4 regions of the Leisingera sp. genome follow, and region 3 is predicted to be linked to each of the others. Evidence: riboswitches for the same ligand, from Rfam matches in the RefSeq annotation. Region 3 holds a riboswitch; each other region holds the start of a gene.

Region 1 (4,002 bases), on a different contig from region 3:
GGCGGGGCCGGAGGACAAGCCAACCAATTGGTTCAGCATCATCTTCCTGGTGCTGCTGGCCGCGGTCATGTGGGCCATCTATGTGCGCTGGCGCCGGTTTCGGCGGGCGCGGATCGACCCGATGCTCGAAAGCGCCGAGGACAGTCTTTATGCCGCGGGCGATGCGATTTCAGAGCGGCAGGGCCGGTTCCGCCGCTGGCTGGACAGCTGGAAATCGAAGTGAGGAGAGGCCGCCCCCCAGGCGGCCTTTTCATTGGTCTTGAAGGCCTGTCGGCCGTCAGGCCTGCGGCGGCACCAGAACGAAGTTGCCGAAATGGGTTTTCTCCAGGAACTCCTGCTGTGCCCTGGCGATGTCCTTGAGCGGGAAGACCTTGGCGAGCAGCGGCCGGATCTCGCCGCGCTCGATGTATGAGATCAGGTTCGGAAACACCGGCTCGTCCCAGGCGGTGCAGCCGATCAGGGTGACGTCCTTCAAATACATGTCCCGCATGTCCAGATCGACAACCGGCCCGGCGATGGCGCCGCTGGACACAAGGCGGCCGCCGCGTTTCAGCAGCTTGATCATCTGCGGGAAGCCGGCCCCCGCGACGTTGTCGACGACCACGTCCACGCTTTCCCCGCCCAGCTCCGCCAGCAGATTGCTGCCGCGGTCCAGAACGATATCCGCACCTAGCTCCCGCAGCTGATCCATCTTGCCCTGGCTGGTGATTGCCGCCACCCGGGCGCCGCGGCGTTTGGCCAGCTGCACTGTGGCGGAGCCGACACCGCCGGAGGCACCGGTCACAAGCACCAGTTCGCCTGCGCGGACGTCTGCGCGGTGCAGCATGTTCTCGGACGTGCCGTAGGCGCATGGGATCGTTGCCAGCTCTTCGTCCGACCAGGCGCAGTCCACGGGGAACACCTCGGAGGCGGGGACTTTGACGTACTGGGCAAAGGCGCCGTCGAAGTCCGAGGCCATCCAGACGTTGTCCATCACACCGTAGCCATTGGGGCGCATGCAGGGCCGCACCAGAACCCGCTTGCCGGTCAGGGTCTGGCTGGCGCCTGGGCCGGCGGCGACAACCTCGCCGCAGCAATCGGTGCCCTGGATCAGGGGGAAGGGGGTTGCCTTGTTCCAGCCGCCGTCGGCCTTTTGCTCGGCATGGGTCTCCTGATGGCCGGCGGCCGCGGCGGTGTCCGTTGTCACGCTGGAGGAATACCACCCGAGCCGGGTGTTGATTTCGGTGTTGTTTACCCCGGCTGCGAGGACCCGCAGCAAAAGCTCCCCCTCTGCGGGCTCCGGGATCGGCACGGCTTTGTATTCAAGCTTGTCATAGCCGCCGTTTCCGGTGGTCACGACGGCCATCATGGTTTTAACGCTGCTGTCTGTTTTGGGTCCGGGCATGGGCGGCCTTTTCTGATCACGCGGGGTTGGTGAAAGGTCTTGGAATTTGGCGCAATTATTGCCCGCAGGGCGGGGGCGGCGGCAAGGGCGGAATCCGGCGGCGCAGCCCGGCCTGCCTGCTGGCCACCGCCCCGCGAATCGGTCCTTGTGTCTGGGTCGAGGGGAAATACACCAAAGATCAGCGCCTTGCCGCAAACAGGCTGGCGGATGCCGGTTTGAGATTCTGGACATCCCTGTCCCGCCGGCCCCCCCAAACATGCATGTCTTTTTCCGGTTTCGGCGGGTCGGATTTGTCTCCGCTTGCGGGCCGGGATTAGGGCAATTTCCGCCTCAGCAAGGTGCCGCCTTTCGGGGCAGAGAATTGGGAAGCTGGTGAAACTCCGGCACTGCCCCCGCAACGGTGACCCCGGGCAAGGCATGGCAAAAAACCACTGAAGCCAATGGCTTCGGGAAGGTGCCAGGCCCCGCCGCCGAATGGCCCCGGGACAGTCCGGAAACCAGCCTTGCCAAAAAACGTCAACCGCGGGCGGCGGCGGGGCGGTTGCGGGCGCGTGGCCTGCAATCTCTCTCTCCATGCCCGCAGCCAAGCCAACCTGCCGCGGGGATGCGGCAAAGGAGAGAAGCAGATGCTTCAGGACAGCGAGATTCTGGCCAAACTGGTGGCCCGTCAGAAAAACTATTCCCTGGAACAGGCGTTCTATACCGATCCGGGCGTTCTGGATCTGGACATGCGGCAGATCTTCTATCGCGAGTGGCTGTTTGCCATTCCCGCCTGCGAGATCCCGAAGGCGGGCAATTTCGTGACCCATCAGGTCGGCGCCTACAACGTCATCATCGTGCGCGGCACCGATGGCCAGGTGCGCGCCTTCCACAATGCCTGCCGCCACCGCGGCTCGGTCGTCTGCAAGGCGAAGAAAGGCAATTCGCCCAAACTGGTCTGCCCCTACCACCAGTGGACCTATGAGCTGGACGGCTCGCTGTTGTGGGCGCGCGACATGGGGCCGGATTTCGATGCCTCCAAGCACGGGCTGAAGCCGGTGCACTGCCGCGATCTGGCGGGTTTGATTTACATCTGCCTGGCGGATGAAGCGCCGGATTTCGATGCTTTTGCTGAGGTGGCGCGTCCCTATCTGGAGCCGCATGACCTGGCCAATGCCAAGGTCGCCTATGAAAGCTCGATCATCGAGAAGGGCAACTGGAAGCTGGTCTGGGAGAACAACCGCGAGTGCTATCACTGCGGCGGCAACCACCCGTCGCTGTGCCGGACCTTCCCGGAGGATCCGTCGGTGACCGGTATTGAAGGCGGCGAGAACCCGCCGCACCTGCAGAAGCATTTCGACCGGATCGAGGCGGCGGGCGTGCCGTCGCAGTTCCAGATCGACGCGCGCGGCCAGTACCGCGTGGCGCGGATGCCGCTGAACGAGGGCGCCGAGAGCTATACCATGGACGGCAAGGCGGCTGTGGCCAAGAAACTGGGCCGGGTGCCCTTTGCCGATGCGGGCACGCTGTTGAAATTCCACTATCCGACCACCTGGAACCACTTCCTGCCGGATCATTCCATCGTGTTCCGGGTGACCCCGATCAGCCCGACCGAGACCGAAGTCACCACCAAATGGCTGGTGCACAAGGATGCGGTCGAGGGCCAGGACTATGACCTGAAGCGGCTGACCGAGGTCTGGGTCGCGACCAATGACGAAGACCGTATCGTGGTGGAGGACAATCAGCAGGGCATCAACTCGCCCGCTTATGAGCCCGGCCCGTACTCGGAAGTGCAGGAAAGCGGCGTCATCCAGTTCTCCAACTGGTATGCCGAGCACCTGACCCGCGCGCTGACCGGCCGCCACCTGATCGCGGCGGAGTAACGGCATGGGACTGCAGGCAAACTTCGAGACGCTGGACGAGACCCTGGCGTGGAAGGACGACGAGATGCTGGAATGCGTCTCTGTGGTACCGGAGGCGCCGAACACCGCCACCTTCAGCTTCCGCGCGCCGTCCGGCGCGTGGTTCAAATACCAGCCGGGCCAGTTCCTGACGCTGGAGCTGCCGGTGCCGGGCGAAACCGTCTGGCGAACCTACACCATCAGCTCCTCGCCGTCGCGGCCGCTGTCGATTTCGGTCACAGTCAAGGCGCAGGCCGACAGCATCGGCACCCGCTGGATGCTGGACAACCTGCGTCCGGGCATGTTCCTCAAGGCCTCTGGCCCTGCGGGGGTGTTCACTCTGCCGAAACGGCCGAACGGCAAGTTCCTGTTCATCTCCGCAGGCTCCGGCATCACGCCCAGCCTGTCGATGACACAGTACCTGTTCGACCGCGGCCAATCGCCCGACGTCTGCTTCATCAACTGCGCCAAGCGGCCCAGCGAGATCATCGCGCGGCGCCAGCTGGAAGGCATGGCGGCGCGGGTGCCCGGCATCAAGCTGCATTTCGTGGTGGAAGAGGACGATCCCTATCAGGTCTGGACCGGCTACCGCGGCCAGCTGAACCAGATCATGCTGGGGATCATCGCCGGCGACTACCTGGAGCGCGAGGTCTACTGCTGCGGGCCGGATCCGTTCATGCAAGCCGTGCGCGACATGCTGAACGGCTTGGGCTTTGACATGGAGAACTACAACCAAGA
Region 2 (4,002 bases), on a different contig from region 3:
CGGCGCCGTCCGCAGATCTCCTGCAACAGTTTGCGCGGGATTCTGTAGCGCCCGGAGGTCTTGCCGCCGAATTCCTGGGAATAAAACCCTGCCAGGGCATTTGCGGCAGTGTTAAAGACGGGCATTCAATTTTTCCGGAAGATTTTTGCCTATAGACAAGAAAATATCACGTATGTACTGGGGCGGCAACCGCAGGTCTCCGGCAGCGAGGAGCAGCAGCCTGCGCACGTGGCATTCGGCCGAGGGGGCAGGATTGCAGGCGGCTTACCTGCGTCCACTCTCGCCACGGGCAGTTGCGCAAGAGACAGGAAAGGATTTCAGATGAGACTTGCCAAGCAGGCGGGCAGTGTCAAACCTTTCACCCGCAAAGGTCTCAGGACCGGGGCCGTTCAAATCAAGGGGGCAGTATGAAGGCAAGGCAGCATTTCACCATCGGCCACGCCAAGGTGGCGCCGGGCTCACGGCTGACGGTTGACCTGCCGGTCAGCGTTCTGTCCGACCACACGCCGGTCACGATGTCGGCGCATGTTGTGCATGGCCGCCAGGACGGGCCGACGGTGTTTGTCAGCGGCGGCGTGCACGGAGACGAGGTGATCGGCGTGGAGATCATCCGGCGGCTGCTGCGGGCGCCGAACCTGACGACGCTCAAGGGCACGCTGATTGCGGTGCCGATCGTCAACGCCTTCGGCTTCATAAACCACTCCCGCTATCTGCCCGACAGGCGCGACCTCAACCGGGTGTTTCCCGGCAGCGAGCATGGTTCGCTGGCTTCGCGTCTGGCGCATCTTTTCATGACAGAGGTGGTGGCCCGTTCGGACCTCGGTATCGACCTGCATTCGGCAGCAATCCACCGGACCAACTATCCGCAAATCCGCATCTCGCCCGATAATCCCAGCACCCGCGAGCTTGCCGGCGTCTTTGGCGCCCCGATCGTGATGCAGTCGCCGCTGCGCGACGGCTCGCTGCGCGGCGCGGCCAAGGAGACGGGCAAGGATGTGCTTCTGTATGAGGCGGGCGAGGGCCTGCGCTTTGACGAACTGTCGATCCGTGCCGGGCTGGCGGGTATCCTGCGGGTGCTGCGGCACATGGGAATGGTCCCGGCCAAGGGCATATCCAAGCCCAAGTCGCAGCCGCAGTTCTGCGTCTCCAGCAAATGGCTGCGGGCGCCGATGGGCGGGCTTCTGCGGGTGTACAAGGACGATGGCGAACTGGTCCGGGAAGGGGAGCTGATGGGCTCGGTGTCCGACCCGTTCGGTGAGCATGACGAGGAGATCCTGGCGCCTTTCGACGGGCTGATCGTCGGGCGTGCGGTAATGCCCATCGTGAACGAGGGCGATGCCGTGTTCCACCTCGGCAGGGTCCGCTCCGTCGAGAAGGCGGAGGATTCGGTGGAGGACCTGAGCGCCCAGCTGGAGGACGACCCGATGTTCGACGAGGATGAAATTCTCTGAACGGCAACATGGGGGCCAGCACTTGCCAATGGGTCCGGCTGCTCAACACGCGGTTGCCGCAGCCTTTGGCAGGCGCACCTTTTGCCGAGGATTTCCGCAGCGGCAGCAACTTTTTCTTGCCGCAACCAAAGTGATGCGCTACGCGCGCTTTACCGGTCCCGCAAGGGCTAAGAGGGAATCCGCGGTGCCTGCCGGGCACCAACCGGAACTGCCCCCGCAACTGTAGGCGGCGAGTGCTGAGCCATCGCGTCACTGGATCCCAGCGGTCCGGGAAGGCGGCCCAGACGATGACCCGCCAGTCAGGAGACCTGCCGGTATGAAACCGAAGCACACCGGACGGGGTTGTCCGGGGAGGTTGCCGGCAGACCGCGCTGCTGCTTTCAGGCGGCGCAGAGGAAGGGCTCAGGCCCTCCGCACTGCCGGTCAATGCCCTTTCACCCGTTCTCCGGTCATTGACACATGGAGATCGAAAATCATGTTTCTGCGTTCCGGCCTGATCGGCCTTTCCTTCACCGTCGCGGCCCAGGCCGCGGCCGCCAGCGAGAGCTTTCCACTGACCATCGAGAACTGCGGCCAGACCGTCACCTTCGAAGCACCTGCGGCGTCTTCCGTCACGGTTGGCCAGGCGGCCACGGAAGTGCTCTATGCGCTTGGGCTGGGGGATAAGGTGCTGGGCACTTCGGTCTGGTTCAACGATGTTCTGCCGGAATACGCGGACGTGAACGCCAAGGTCGAACGGCTGGCCGACAACGACCCAAGCTTTGAAAGTGTGGTGGCCAAACGCCCGGGCCTGGTTGCAGCGCAGTACGAGTGGCACGTCGGCCCCGAGGGCGTGGTCGCCAAGCGCGAGCAGTTCCATGACCTGGGCATCCCGACCTATGTGATGCCCGCCGATTGCGCAGGCAAGGACAACACCACCGGCGGCGACGGCACCCGCACGCAGATGTTCACCACCGAAAGCCTGTATCAGGGGATCGAGGAGCTGGCAGCGATCTTCGGCGAGGCCGAAAAGGGCGCTGAGCTGGTCGCCGACTACAAGACGCGTGAGGCTGCGGCCGTTGCCAAGGCGCAAGAGGTTGCGCTGGAGGATGCCTCCGCCGTGTTCTGGTTCTCCTCGCCTGAGCTGGAGAGCGATCCGTTTGTGGCCGGCCAGAAAGGCGCGCCGGGCTACATGATGCAGCAGCTGGGCCTGCGCAATGTCATCGAGACCGACGAGGAATGGCCGACCGTCGGCTGGGAAACCATCGCCAAGGCCAATCCGACGGTGATCGTGATCGCCCGCATGGACCGCCGCCGCTTTGCTGCCGACGATTATGAGAAAAAACTGGAATTCCTGCGCACCGACCCGGTCGCCAGCCAGATGGACGCGGTCAAGAACAACCGTATCGTGGTGATGGACGCCCAGGCGATGGATGCCACCATCCGCGCCATCCCGGCGCTGGAAGACCTGGCCGCTGAGCTCAGCGCGATCGGCAACGGCGGATGAGCGCAGCCGCCGCACTTGCATGGCACGGCGTCCGGGGCGCTTGCCTGGCGCTGCCGGTGCTGGCTGCGGCGGTTCTGGCAGGCGCAATGATCGGTGAGACCTCGATTGCGCCTGACCTTGTCCTGTCCGTTCTGGTCAACAAGCTGGCCGGGGCGGGGCTGCCGGTGGACCCGGTGGATCAGGGCATCATCTGGAGCTACCGGCTGCCGCGGGCACTGGTGGCCGGGGCCTGCGGCGCGGCGCTGGCGGTGACCGGTGTGGTGCTGCAGGCGCTGCTGCGCAATGCGCTGGCAGATCCGTACATCCTTGGCATTTCCGCCGGCGCCTCGACCGGGGCGGTGGCGGTCACGATTGCAGGGTTGGGCGGCGGTGCGCTGTCGCTGTCCTTTGGTGCTTTCAACGGGGCGCTTCTGGCCTTTGGCTTTGTCGCCATTCTGGCGCGCGCCGCCGGGGCGGGCAGCAGCCGTGCGGCGGCGGCGCAGATCGTGCTGGCGGGCATTGCCGGCTCGCAGCTCTTTAACGCGCTGACTGCCTTCATTATCGCCAAATCTGCCAATGCGGATCAGGCGCGCGGCATCATGTTCTGGCTGATGGGCAACCTCAGCGGCGTGCGCTGGCCGGATGTGTGGCTGGCGGTGCCGCTGGCGCTGGCCGGCTGGATGATTTGCCGGTTTCACGCGCGGGCACTGGATGCCTTCACCTTTGGCACCGATTCCGCCGCGGCGCTGGGCATCCCGGTGCGGCGGGTGCAGGTGGTGCTGATCTTTGCCACCGCGCTGATGACCGCGGTGATGGTGTCGATTGTCGGCTCCATCGGCTTTGTCGGCCTGGTGATCCCCCATGCGGCGCGGTTCCTGGTTGGCCCCGGCCACCGCCGGCTGATGCCGGCCGCGGCGCTGACGGGGGCGGTGTTCCTGATCGGCGCCGACATCGTGTCCCGTGTCATCATCCCCGGCCAGGTGCTGCCCATCGGCGTGGTCACCGCGCTGATCGGAGCGCCGGCCTTTGCCATCATCCTGGTGCGCGGGCAGAGGACGGCGCGATGAGGATCGAAGCCCGCAGCCT
Region 3 (4,002 bases):
CGGATGATCCGCGCCTATGGCACCGAGGCCTGGGAGGTGCTGGGTGACGCGAAATCCGCCGGCGATCTGGGCCAGGACTTTGGCGCCACCATCACCGCGCGGGAGCTCGACTGGGCGATTGCCCGCGAATGGGTGCGCGCGGGCGACGATTACCTGTGGCGGCGCACCAAGCTCGGCCTGCGGCTGGATGAAACCCAGCGCGCAGCGGTGGATACCTACATCCAAGGCAAGGCCGCACAGCTCGCGGCATAGAACTGAGGGACGGGCCAACCCGAGGGGAGGTGCAGTCGCGCCGCCCCGTGGGGGCGGGTTGGCGCGGCCCGGCCTATCGGCCGGGCGGGACATTCAGAAAGCGTCTTAAAACTCGACGCCCTTCTGCGCCTTCACCCCGGCGCGGAACGGGTGCTTGATCTGGCCCATCTCGGTCACCAGATCGGCGATCTCGATCAGCTCTTCCTTGGCGTTGCGCCCGGTCAGCACCACATGCGTCATCGGCGGCTTGTGCTCCACCAGGAACTCCAGCACCTCCTCCAGGTCCAGATACTCATAGCGCAGCGCGATGTTGATCTCGTCGAGCAGCACCATGGTGTTGCGCTCATCCAGGATCATCTCCTTGGCCTTCTCCCAGCCCTTCTGCGCGGCGGCGATGTCGCGGGCCTTGTCCTGTGTCTCCCAGGTAAAGCCCTCGCCCATTGCATAGAACTGGCAGAGATCGCTGAAGTTCTCCTCGATCAGCGTCCGCTCTCCGGTCTGCCAGGCGCCCTTGATGAACTGCACCACGGCGCAGGGCATCTTGTGGGCGATGCAGCGCATGATCATGCCGAACCCCGACGAGGATTTTCCCTTGCCCGGCCCGGTGTGAACGATGATCAGGCCCTTCTCGCCGTCCTTGGTCTTCATCATCCGGTCGCGCGCGGCCTTCTTCTTGGCCATTTTCGACGCATGACGGGCGGCTTCTTCTTCTGAGATGCCGGTTTCAGACTTTTCGCTCATGGGGGCTCTCCAGCTGTTTGACCCCATGTCTTGACAAAGAAGGGCGCGATAGCGCAAGGGGGTTTCGCTGGTTCCTGCGAAAGCAGGCGAAGAGGGAATGTGAAGGCCGCCAAATATCTTTGGATTGCCGAAGCACAGCCGCCCCCGCGACCGTGACCGGATGAGGCCGCCATGCCACTGGGAGAGACCCCGGGAAGGCAGGATGGCCGGCAAGGCAAAGCGCCTTGGCATCCGCAAGCCGGGAGACCTGCCAGCGAGAGAGAGAACAACGGGCGGGCGGGGTGTTCCGCGACCGGTTGAGGGGCTGGCACGCCGCCGCCCCCCTTTCGGCCATCCCCACGCCTGCCGCGACAGGAGACGCGCCGATGGCTGACGATATGGCGGGCAAGACCGCCAGCACCCCCGGACCGGTCACGCTGACCGTTTGCCTCACATGCCGCCGCGAGGGCGCCGACCCGGAGGCCGCCCGCCCCGGCGCTATCCTGCACGCCGCATTGGAAGAGGCCGGAATGCCCGAAGGCGTCCGACTGCGCGGCGTTGAATGCCTGTCCTCCTGCAAACGCGGCTGCGCCGTGGCGCTGGTCGGCGGCACAGAGCGCTGGACCTATGTCTACGGCGACCTCGACCCGGACCAGCACGTCCCCGAAATCCTGGAAGGCGCCGCGGCTTACGCCGCCACCGCCGACGGCGTCGTGCCCTGGCGCGAACGCCCGCAGACCTTCCGCAAGCAATCCGTTGCCCGCATCCCGCCGGCCAAGTTCTTCTCCGAGGAGTAATCATGAGCGACCTCAACAAGATCCCCGTCACCGTCATCACCGGCTTCCTGGGCGCGGGGAAAACCACCCTGATCCGCCACCTGATGCAGAACCCGCAGGGCAAGCGCCTGGCCGTGGTGGTGAACGAGTTCGGCACTGCCGGCGTGGACGGCGACATCCTGAAGTCCTGCGCCGATGAGAACTGCCCGGCGGAAAACATCATGGAGCTGGCCAACGGCTGCATCTGCTGCACCGTCGCGGATGACTTCATTCCCACCATCGAACAGCTGATGGACCTGCCGGAAAAGCCGGATCACATCGTGATCGAAACCTCCGGCCTGGCCCTGCCGAAACCGCTCCTGAAGGCTTTCGACTGGCCCGCGATCCGCTCCCGCATCACCGTTGACGGCGTGATTGCGCTGGCCGATGCCGAGGCCGTCGCCAAGGGCCAGTTCGCCCCCGACCTGGACGCGGTTCAGGCCCAGCGCGAGGCCGATGACAGCATCGACCACGAAACCCCGCTGTCCGAGGTGTTCGAAGATCAGATCTCCTGCGCCGACATCGTTCTCTTGTCCAAGGCTGACCTGGCCGGCGACGCAGGCGTCGAGAAGGCCCGCGCGGTGATCGAGGCCGAGGCGCCCCGCAAGCTGCCGATCCTGCCGATGAGCGAGGGCGTCATCGACCCGCGCATCATCCTGGGCCTGGGCGCCGCTGCCGAGGACGACCTGGAAGCCCGCCCCAGCCATCACGACGGCCATCACGACCACGAGCATGACGATTTTGAAAGCATCGTTGTCGAAATGGGCGAAGTCTCCGACCCGGAAGCGCTGCAGAATGCCATCGTGAAACTCGCCCGCGAGCGCAACATCCTGCGCGTCAAAGGCTATGTCGCGGTGGAGGGGAAACCGATGCGGATGCTGGTTCAGGCCGTGGGCGAGCGCCTGCGTGCCCAATACGATCAGCCCTGGGGCGCGCAGCCGCGCAAGACCGCCCTGGTGGTCATTGCCGAGCACGACGACATCGACGAACAGGCCATCCGCGCCGAGCTGGGAGCGTAAGCAATGCCGGTCTGGCGCTTCATTTCAAATGACATTGCCCGGCCGCAGGCCGGGCTGCGCCCGATCCTCCCGTCAAACCAAGGGTTTGCCTCCGGCAAAATGGGAGGGCGCATTCGCACCCTCCCAGGCTCGGGCGCAGCCCTCAGAGCGCCCATTGCTTGCCAGAATACAAAGGCCTGACCCATGCACGTCGTCTTCCGCGAAAGCCACGGCCTTGACGAGACCGATACCCCGCAGGACCTCGGGCAGACGCCTGCGGACCTTGTGGTGCTGTCCTTCTCCGACAGCGATCTCGGCGCCTTCGCGGCGGGCTGGCACCGCGCGGACGGCAAACTGCCCAGCTTGCGCCTCGCCAACCTGGTGGCGCTCAAGCACCCGCTGTCGGTCGACGTCTACGCGGAACAGACGCTGGAGGGCGCCAAGGGCGTCCTGGTCCGTCTGATCGGCGGCGAAAGCTACTGGTCCTACGGCCTCGCCACGCTGCAGGACCTCGCCCGCCGCAAGGGCATTGCGCTGGCAATCCTGCCTGCCGACGGCCGCGAGGATGCGCGGCTCGACGAGCTGTCCACCCTTCCCGTCTCCACCCTGCGCCGCCTGCAGTCCCTATGCGACGCCGGCGGTGCGGTCGCGGCTCAGGCCGCGCTGGCCCAGCTGTCGCTGGCGGCAGGCCTCTACGCAGGACCCGTGATCGGCCTCAAAACCACCCCCGAGCATGGCTTCTATGACCCGGCCAAGGGCGTGCTGGCCGACCTGCCGCCGCAGGACAAACCGCTGGTGCTGGTGAGCTTCTACCGCTCCTACCTCACCGCCGCCGACACCGCCCCGGTGGATGCGCTGATCGAAGAGCTGCGCGCCCGCGGCTACGCCGCTTATGGCGCCTTTGCCGCCAGCCTCAAGGCCCCCACCGCCGCCGATTGGCTGCGCGACAAGCTGCCCGGGCTGAACCCGGCTGCCATCATCAACGCCACCGCCTTTTCCGCTCAAGGCACTGATGGCAGCGCCTCGCCGCTCTCCGCCACCGGCTGCCCGGTGTTCCAGGTCGCCCTCTCCACCGCCCGCAAAAAAGACTGGGCCGAGGCCGACCGCGGTCTGTCGCCCGCCGACCTCGCCATGCATGTGGTGCTGCCGGAGGTGGACGGCCGCATTTTCGCAGGTGTCGTCAGCTTCAAATCGCCGGGCAAGAAAGACCCGGACCT
Region 4 (4,002 bases), on a different contig from region 3:
GTCTTCCAGCAGGATAATGCGGCCGGAGAACCCCCGGCATTTCATCGCAGCCAGAATGCGTTCCGACCGTTCGATAGCACGCACCAGCATCATGCCGACCAGATAGCCATAGCTGCGGTAGGTGTGCCAATTGGTCCCGGGACGGAACCCGCGCAGCTTCATCGAGGTGCGCAGGCGCTGGTATTCCTCGCGCAGGACGTCGATGTAGCGGATTGTGAACATCATCAGATGCACCAGCCGTTCAGGGGTTTTGAGCGCAAACAGCGCGTGTCCCATCGTCACAGGTTCCATGGACCCAACCAGCGTCATGACCGCAAGAATGACTGCATTTGCGGTGAGGGCTATTTCCACCGCACGCCACAGTCCCTCCCAACTCGCCTCTAGGCCCCAAATGGAAAAGACAGGAGTTCCCGGGACAGTAAAGGGCAGCAGTACCAGCATGAAGACGATGAAACTGTCCATCATCGCCATTCTTTTCAGTGTTTTCCGGGGCGGCAAACCGGAAAACGCCAAGAGTGACATTGACAAGCCCAGCGCAACCGACAGCACCCAGAGATTGCTGAGAGAGACAACGACAACGGCATAAGCCGCGCTCATCACGATGCGCATCCGAGGATCAAGCGTGGTGACCTTGGCGCGGAAAACGCCGATGCCGCTGAGCGGTTTTTCAGCGCCGGTCAGAACATAGGTCATGAGCTGCCGCCAATCTTGCGCTGCGCGGCGATGTAGAAGCCCAGCCCGAACAAGCCAAAGATATAGCCGATGCCGCCAAGGATAGACTGAAAGTCCGACTTGTTCTTGAACGCGGTCAGTTCCTGCCGGAGCGGGCGCAGTTCGTTGCGAATCATGGCGGCCAGCTCAGCGCGGGCCTCACCGGACAGGCCGGCAGCCGCGGCGGACGAGGGGGCTTCAGTTGTGCCGCCGGCCGCAGGCATTAGCCTGCGCGGGTTTTGACCCAGGATCTGCGCGACCTCTGCCGCATCCATGATCACTTCCGCAACGTGGCCAGCGCCAAGGTCGCCGCGAAACACATGCGTTACCGGCTCCGACGGTGTGAACAGGAAAAAGCCGTCGGAGTCCGTATTGGTTTCACCCAGCTTGCTCCCAGCTTCGTCAAAGACTTCGATCAGCAAGTCCGGAGCCATTGCGCCATTGGAAAAGCCAACCTCGCCCTCGATATCCGAGCCGGAGGGGAATACCGCAGAGATCACATTGTGGGCCAATGCCGGCAGCGGTGCGAGAAGAGCAAGAATCAGAACACAGGACCGGATCACGTCAGGCTGCCTTTCGTGTCAAAGAACAGCTCAGGTTTAACCCGCCGGGCCAGGAAGATTGCGGCGCCTGACAGAAGCGCTTCGATAACCATCACAGGTATATGCGAGAAGAAGACAAGCTTGGCGGCTAGAATGAACTCATCGCCGGACAGCATTAGCGAGAAGGCTACGGCCAATGTCGTTGCCGCTATCGCAGCTCCGCCTCCGATACCGCCCCAGATCGCGCCGTGCAGCGGCGAGCCGCGAGCCACCAGCGGGCGGAAAGCCAGCCCCACCAGAACAGCGGGCAAGGCGATATTCACGGCATTCACACCCAGCACCGTCAGCCCGCCAAAGCCAAAGAACACCGCTTGCAACAACAACCCGACAAACAGTGCCGGAAACGCGGCCCATCCCAGAACCAGCCCGGCCAGCCCGTTCAGGATCAGGTGAACCGAACTGGGCCCGATCGGGACATGGATCAGCGAAGCCACAAAGAAACTGGCCGAAAGAACCCCTGCCGCCGGAATGCGCTCCAGCGGCAGGCTGCGCAGACCCATAGCGATACCGCCGGCTGCAGCAACAGCGCCGCCAATCACTACCGGGTTTGACAGAGCGCCGTCTACGATATGCATCGGTCTGCTTTCACTTCAGCTCTTCAGCGTGGATCCACAGCACAGCATCCTGGCTGAGTTCCTTGCCGTTGTGCTCGGTTGCCAGGCCGGACCCCAGAGCGGCAAAACCCCAGTAGCCTGCTTTCGGGATGCCGAAGGAAAACACGCCGTTCTGGTCCGCGATAGCAACGATCGCTCCGCCCGGCATCTCACCCACGGTGGGATCGGTGGCCGAAAACGCTTTGAGGTCAGGCTCGGCCGCCATGAACTCGATCTCGATTTCAGCACCGGGGACTGGCGCGCCGCCCGCCAGAACCTGACCGGAAAAGGTGGATCCGACGATCACATTGTAGGGTTTGTTCAACGGCAGAATCTCGGTGGCCAGCCCGACCGGCTTATCCCAGTCGGTCGGCAAAGTGTTTCGGTTCAGCACGACTTTTGAGATCTGTTGAATATAGATATCTTCGCTTTCCTCGTAGTAGGGTGAAGGCACGGTCACCACGACATAGTCGCCGGAGCGTTTCACCGGGACGGACGCCTTGTAGGCCGAAGCTTCGTTCTCAGCGCCCTTGAAAGTGGCGGGCTCAAGGCGATCCGAAAGGTCGGTCTTTTCGCCTTTGTGGATCATGAAGAATTCTTCCGGCGCGCCCATGTCCATAGCGTATCCGTTTGACATGGGATGCCAGAAAACCAGGCCCATCGGCACGTCACCGGGCTTCTCGATCAGCGCTCTTTCGGTGTAATTCAGCTGGAAATGCGCCGACGCGGCGGCAGGCAGGGAAACGGCCAGTGCTGCGGCCAGATAGTTCAGTTTCATTTCGTCCTCATTCGACGATGCAGGCGCACCTGCAATCAGGAATGAACAACGGGGAGTATTGGCACGGAGTCGCCGGAACGGCCGTCGCGCCAGACGCTCACCCCGGCGTCCGGTGGAAAAGGGCAGAAACTCCGCAAGCGGGGCCTCGGTCCTTGTGTCCGGCAGGTCTCCTGACTCGCGGGTCCTGGTTCGGCTGGCCTTCCCGGGGATGATCCCAGTGGCGTCTTCAGCGTCACTCACCGCTCACAGTTGCGGGGGCAGTCACGGATTTGGTCCCTTTTGGGTACGCCGCACCGTGTTCCCTATTTCTTCCGCTGCGCATTGAAACACTTGCGGAACCGGTCACACTGGTTGAATGGCAAAACCGAATTTCTGAGTCAAGCGTCTTGCCTTCTGCTCAGTCACGGGATTGACACTGCAGATGACTGTTACCGGACTGCAACGGCCAGTCGGCAGGCCTGCGTGATGCGCGCAAACGGTGGCCGGTTTCCAACGGTATTCCTTTCGTGTGACCCGGTTTCACGGTTTAAGACCGCCACCGGAATGACGATTGCCCGAGCCCGGCAGAGATAGTCCAAAGCACCGTACGTTCTGCCGGTATTGGGTTTTCCTTGCCCCTTGTTCGATCAGGATTTGGGGCTCTTCTGACCTGCAGAAGGCTTCCCGTTCAGAATCTCGCCTCGCAACCCGGCGTTAAAACCCTCGCGGCCCCGTTCCCCAGAGTGATACCAGTTCGCTTCAAGCGGCAACAACTGCGCTCCCCCCCCTGTTTTGCCCTCTCTGCGACACGAGGTCTTCCGAAAGTAAAATCAGGGAACGCTTGGCCACTGGCGGAACAGGAGGCGCGAGCGGGAATGTTGGAGACACGCAAAAGGAAAGGTTCTGTCGCAAATGGCAAAACTTTATGTCGCGCGACAAGGGAGGAAGTGGCGGACCGAGGAGGATTCGAACCCCCGACCCCTTGATTCGTAGTCAAGTACTCTATCCAGCTGAGCTATCGGTCCACTGCGGCGGGGTTTACTGATAGCATCGCAGAGTCGCAACCCTAAAAGACGGCTGTTTCCGTTTTTCTTCACCAGCAGCTTCCGTGCAAACCTCGGCGGACGGCCGAACCACAAGGGCGTGCCCCCGTTCGGCCGCGTTGACATCCGGCCGCTCTTCGCCCCAAGACCGGCCGGAATTGTGGTATAAGTCTGAAGCCATGTCTTCCCCGCCAGGTTTTGCGCCGGGGAAGACGCGTACCGCAAACCGAAAGGGGGCGGCGGATGCCGGACCGGAACTCAGCGTGTTTTCAGCTCAGGCCGCTTGAAACAGCGGA

What was found. A riboswitch is a leader RNA that binds a small molecule or an ion and turns the genes downstream of it on or off. The one in region 3 is predicted to bind cobalamin.
Region 1: it holds a riboswitch for cobalamin, as region 3 does, so the genes downstream of both, AC4HIX_RS09375 (aromatic ring-hydroxylating oxygenase subunit alpha) here and AC4HIX_RS12755 (DUF1636 family protein) in region 3, are expected to answer to the same signal.
Region 2: it holds a riboswitch for cobalamin, as region 3 does, so the genes downstream of both, AC4HIX_RS05720 (ABC transporter substrate-binding protein) here and AC4HIX_RS12755 (DUF1636 family protein) in region 3, are expected to answer to the same signal.
Region 4: it holds a riboswitch for cobalamin, as region 3 does, so the genes downstream of both, AC4HIX_RS17825 (DUF4198 domain-containing protein) here and AC4HIX_RS12755 (DUF1636 family protein) in region 3, are expected to answer to the same signal.

Annotation. Positions count from the first base shown of each region.
Region 1 covers NZ_CEYXRG010000008.1:25,343-29,344, reverse strand. Annotated here, with positions in the region: gene AC4HIX_RS09385 (DUF1523 family protein) at 1-223, shown strand, start outside; gene AC4HIX_RS09380 (alcohol dehydrogenase family protein) at 278-1,384, opposite strand; cobalamin riboswitch at 1,704-1,904, shown strand; gene AC4HIX_RS09375 (aromatic ring-hydroxylating oxygenase subunit alpha) at 2,011-3,246, shown strand; gene AC4HIX_RS09370 (FAD-binding oxidoreductase) at 3,251-4,002, shown strand, end outside.
Region 2 covers NZ_CEYXRG010000004.1:191,134-195,135, reverse strand. Annotated here, with positions in the region: gene AC4HIX_RS05730 (hypothetical protein) at 1-125, opposite strand, end outside; gene AC4HIX_RS05725 (succinylglutamate desuccinylase/aspartoacylase family protein) at 408-1,451, shown strand; cobalamin riboswitch at 1,588-1,781, shown strand; gene AC4HIX_RS05720 (ABC transporter substrate-binding protein) at 1,927-2,937, shown strand; gene AC4HIX_RS05715 (FecCD family ABC transporter permease) at 2,934-3,983, shown strand; partial or broken gene AC4HIX_RS05710 (ABC transporter ATP-binding protein) at 3,980-4,002, shown strand, end outside.
Region 3 covers NZ_CEYXRG010000012.1:118,672-122,673, reverse strand. Annotated here, with positions in the region: gene glpD (glycerol-3-phosphate dehydrogenase) at 1-252, shown strand, start outside; gene cobO (cob(I)yrinic acid a,c-diamide adenosyltransferase) at 358-993, opposite strand; cobalamin riboswitch at 1,045-1,262, shown strand; gene AC4HIX_RS12755 (DUF1636 family protein) at 1,359-1,769, shown strand; gene cobW (cobalamin biosynthesis protein CobW) at 1,772-2,806, shown strand; gene cobN (cobaltochelatase subunit CobN) at 2,990-4,002, shown strand, end outside.
Region 4 covers NZ_CEYXRG010000023.1:40,713-44,714, reverse strand. Annotated here, with positions in the region: gene cbiQ (cobalt ECF transporter T component CbiQ) at 1-693, opposite strand, end outside; gene AC4HIX_RS17835 (cobalt ABC transporter permease) at 690-1,274, opposite strand; gene cbiM (cobalt transporter CbiM) at 1,271-1,888, opposite strand; gene AC4HIX_RS17825 (DUF4198 domain-containing protein) at 1,899-2,684, opposite strand; cobalamin riboswitch at 2,828-3,042, opposite strand; tRNA gene AC4HIX_RS17820 (tRNA-Arg) at 3,612-3,688, opposite strand; gene AC4HIX_RS17815 (GNAT family N-acetyltransferase) at 3,950-4,002, shown strand, end outside.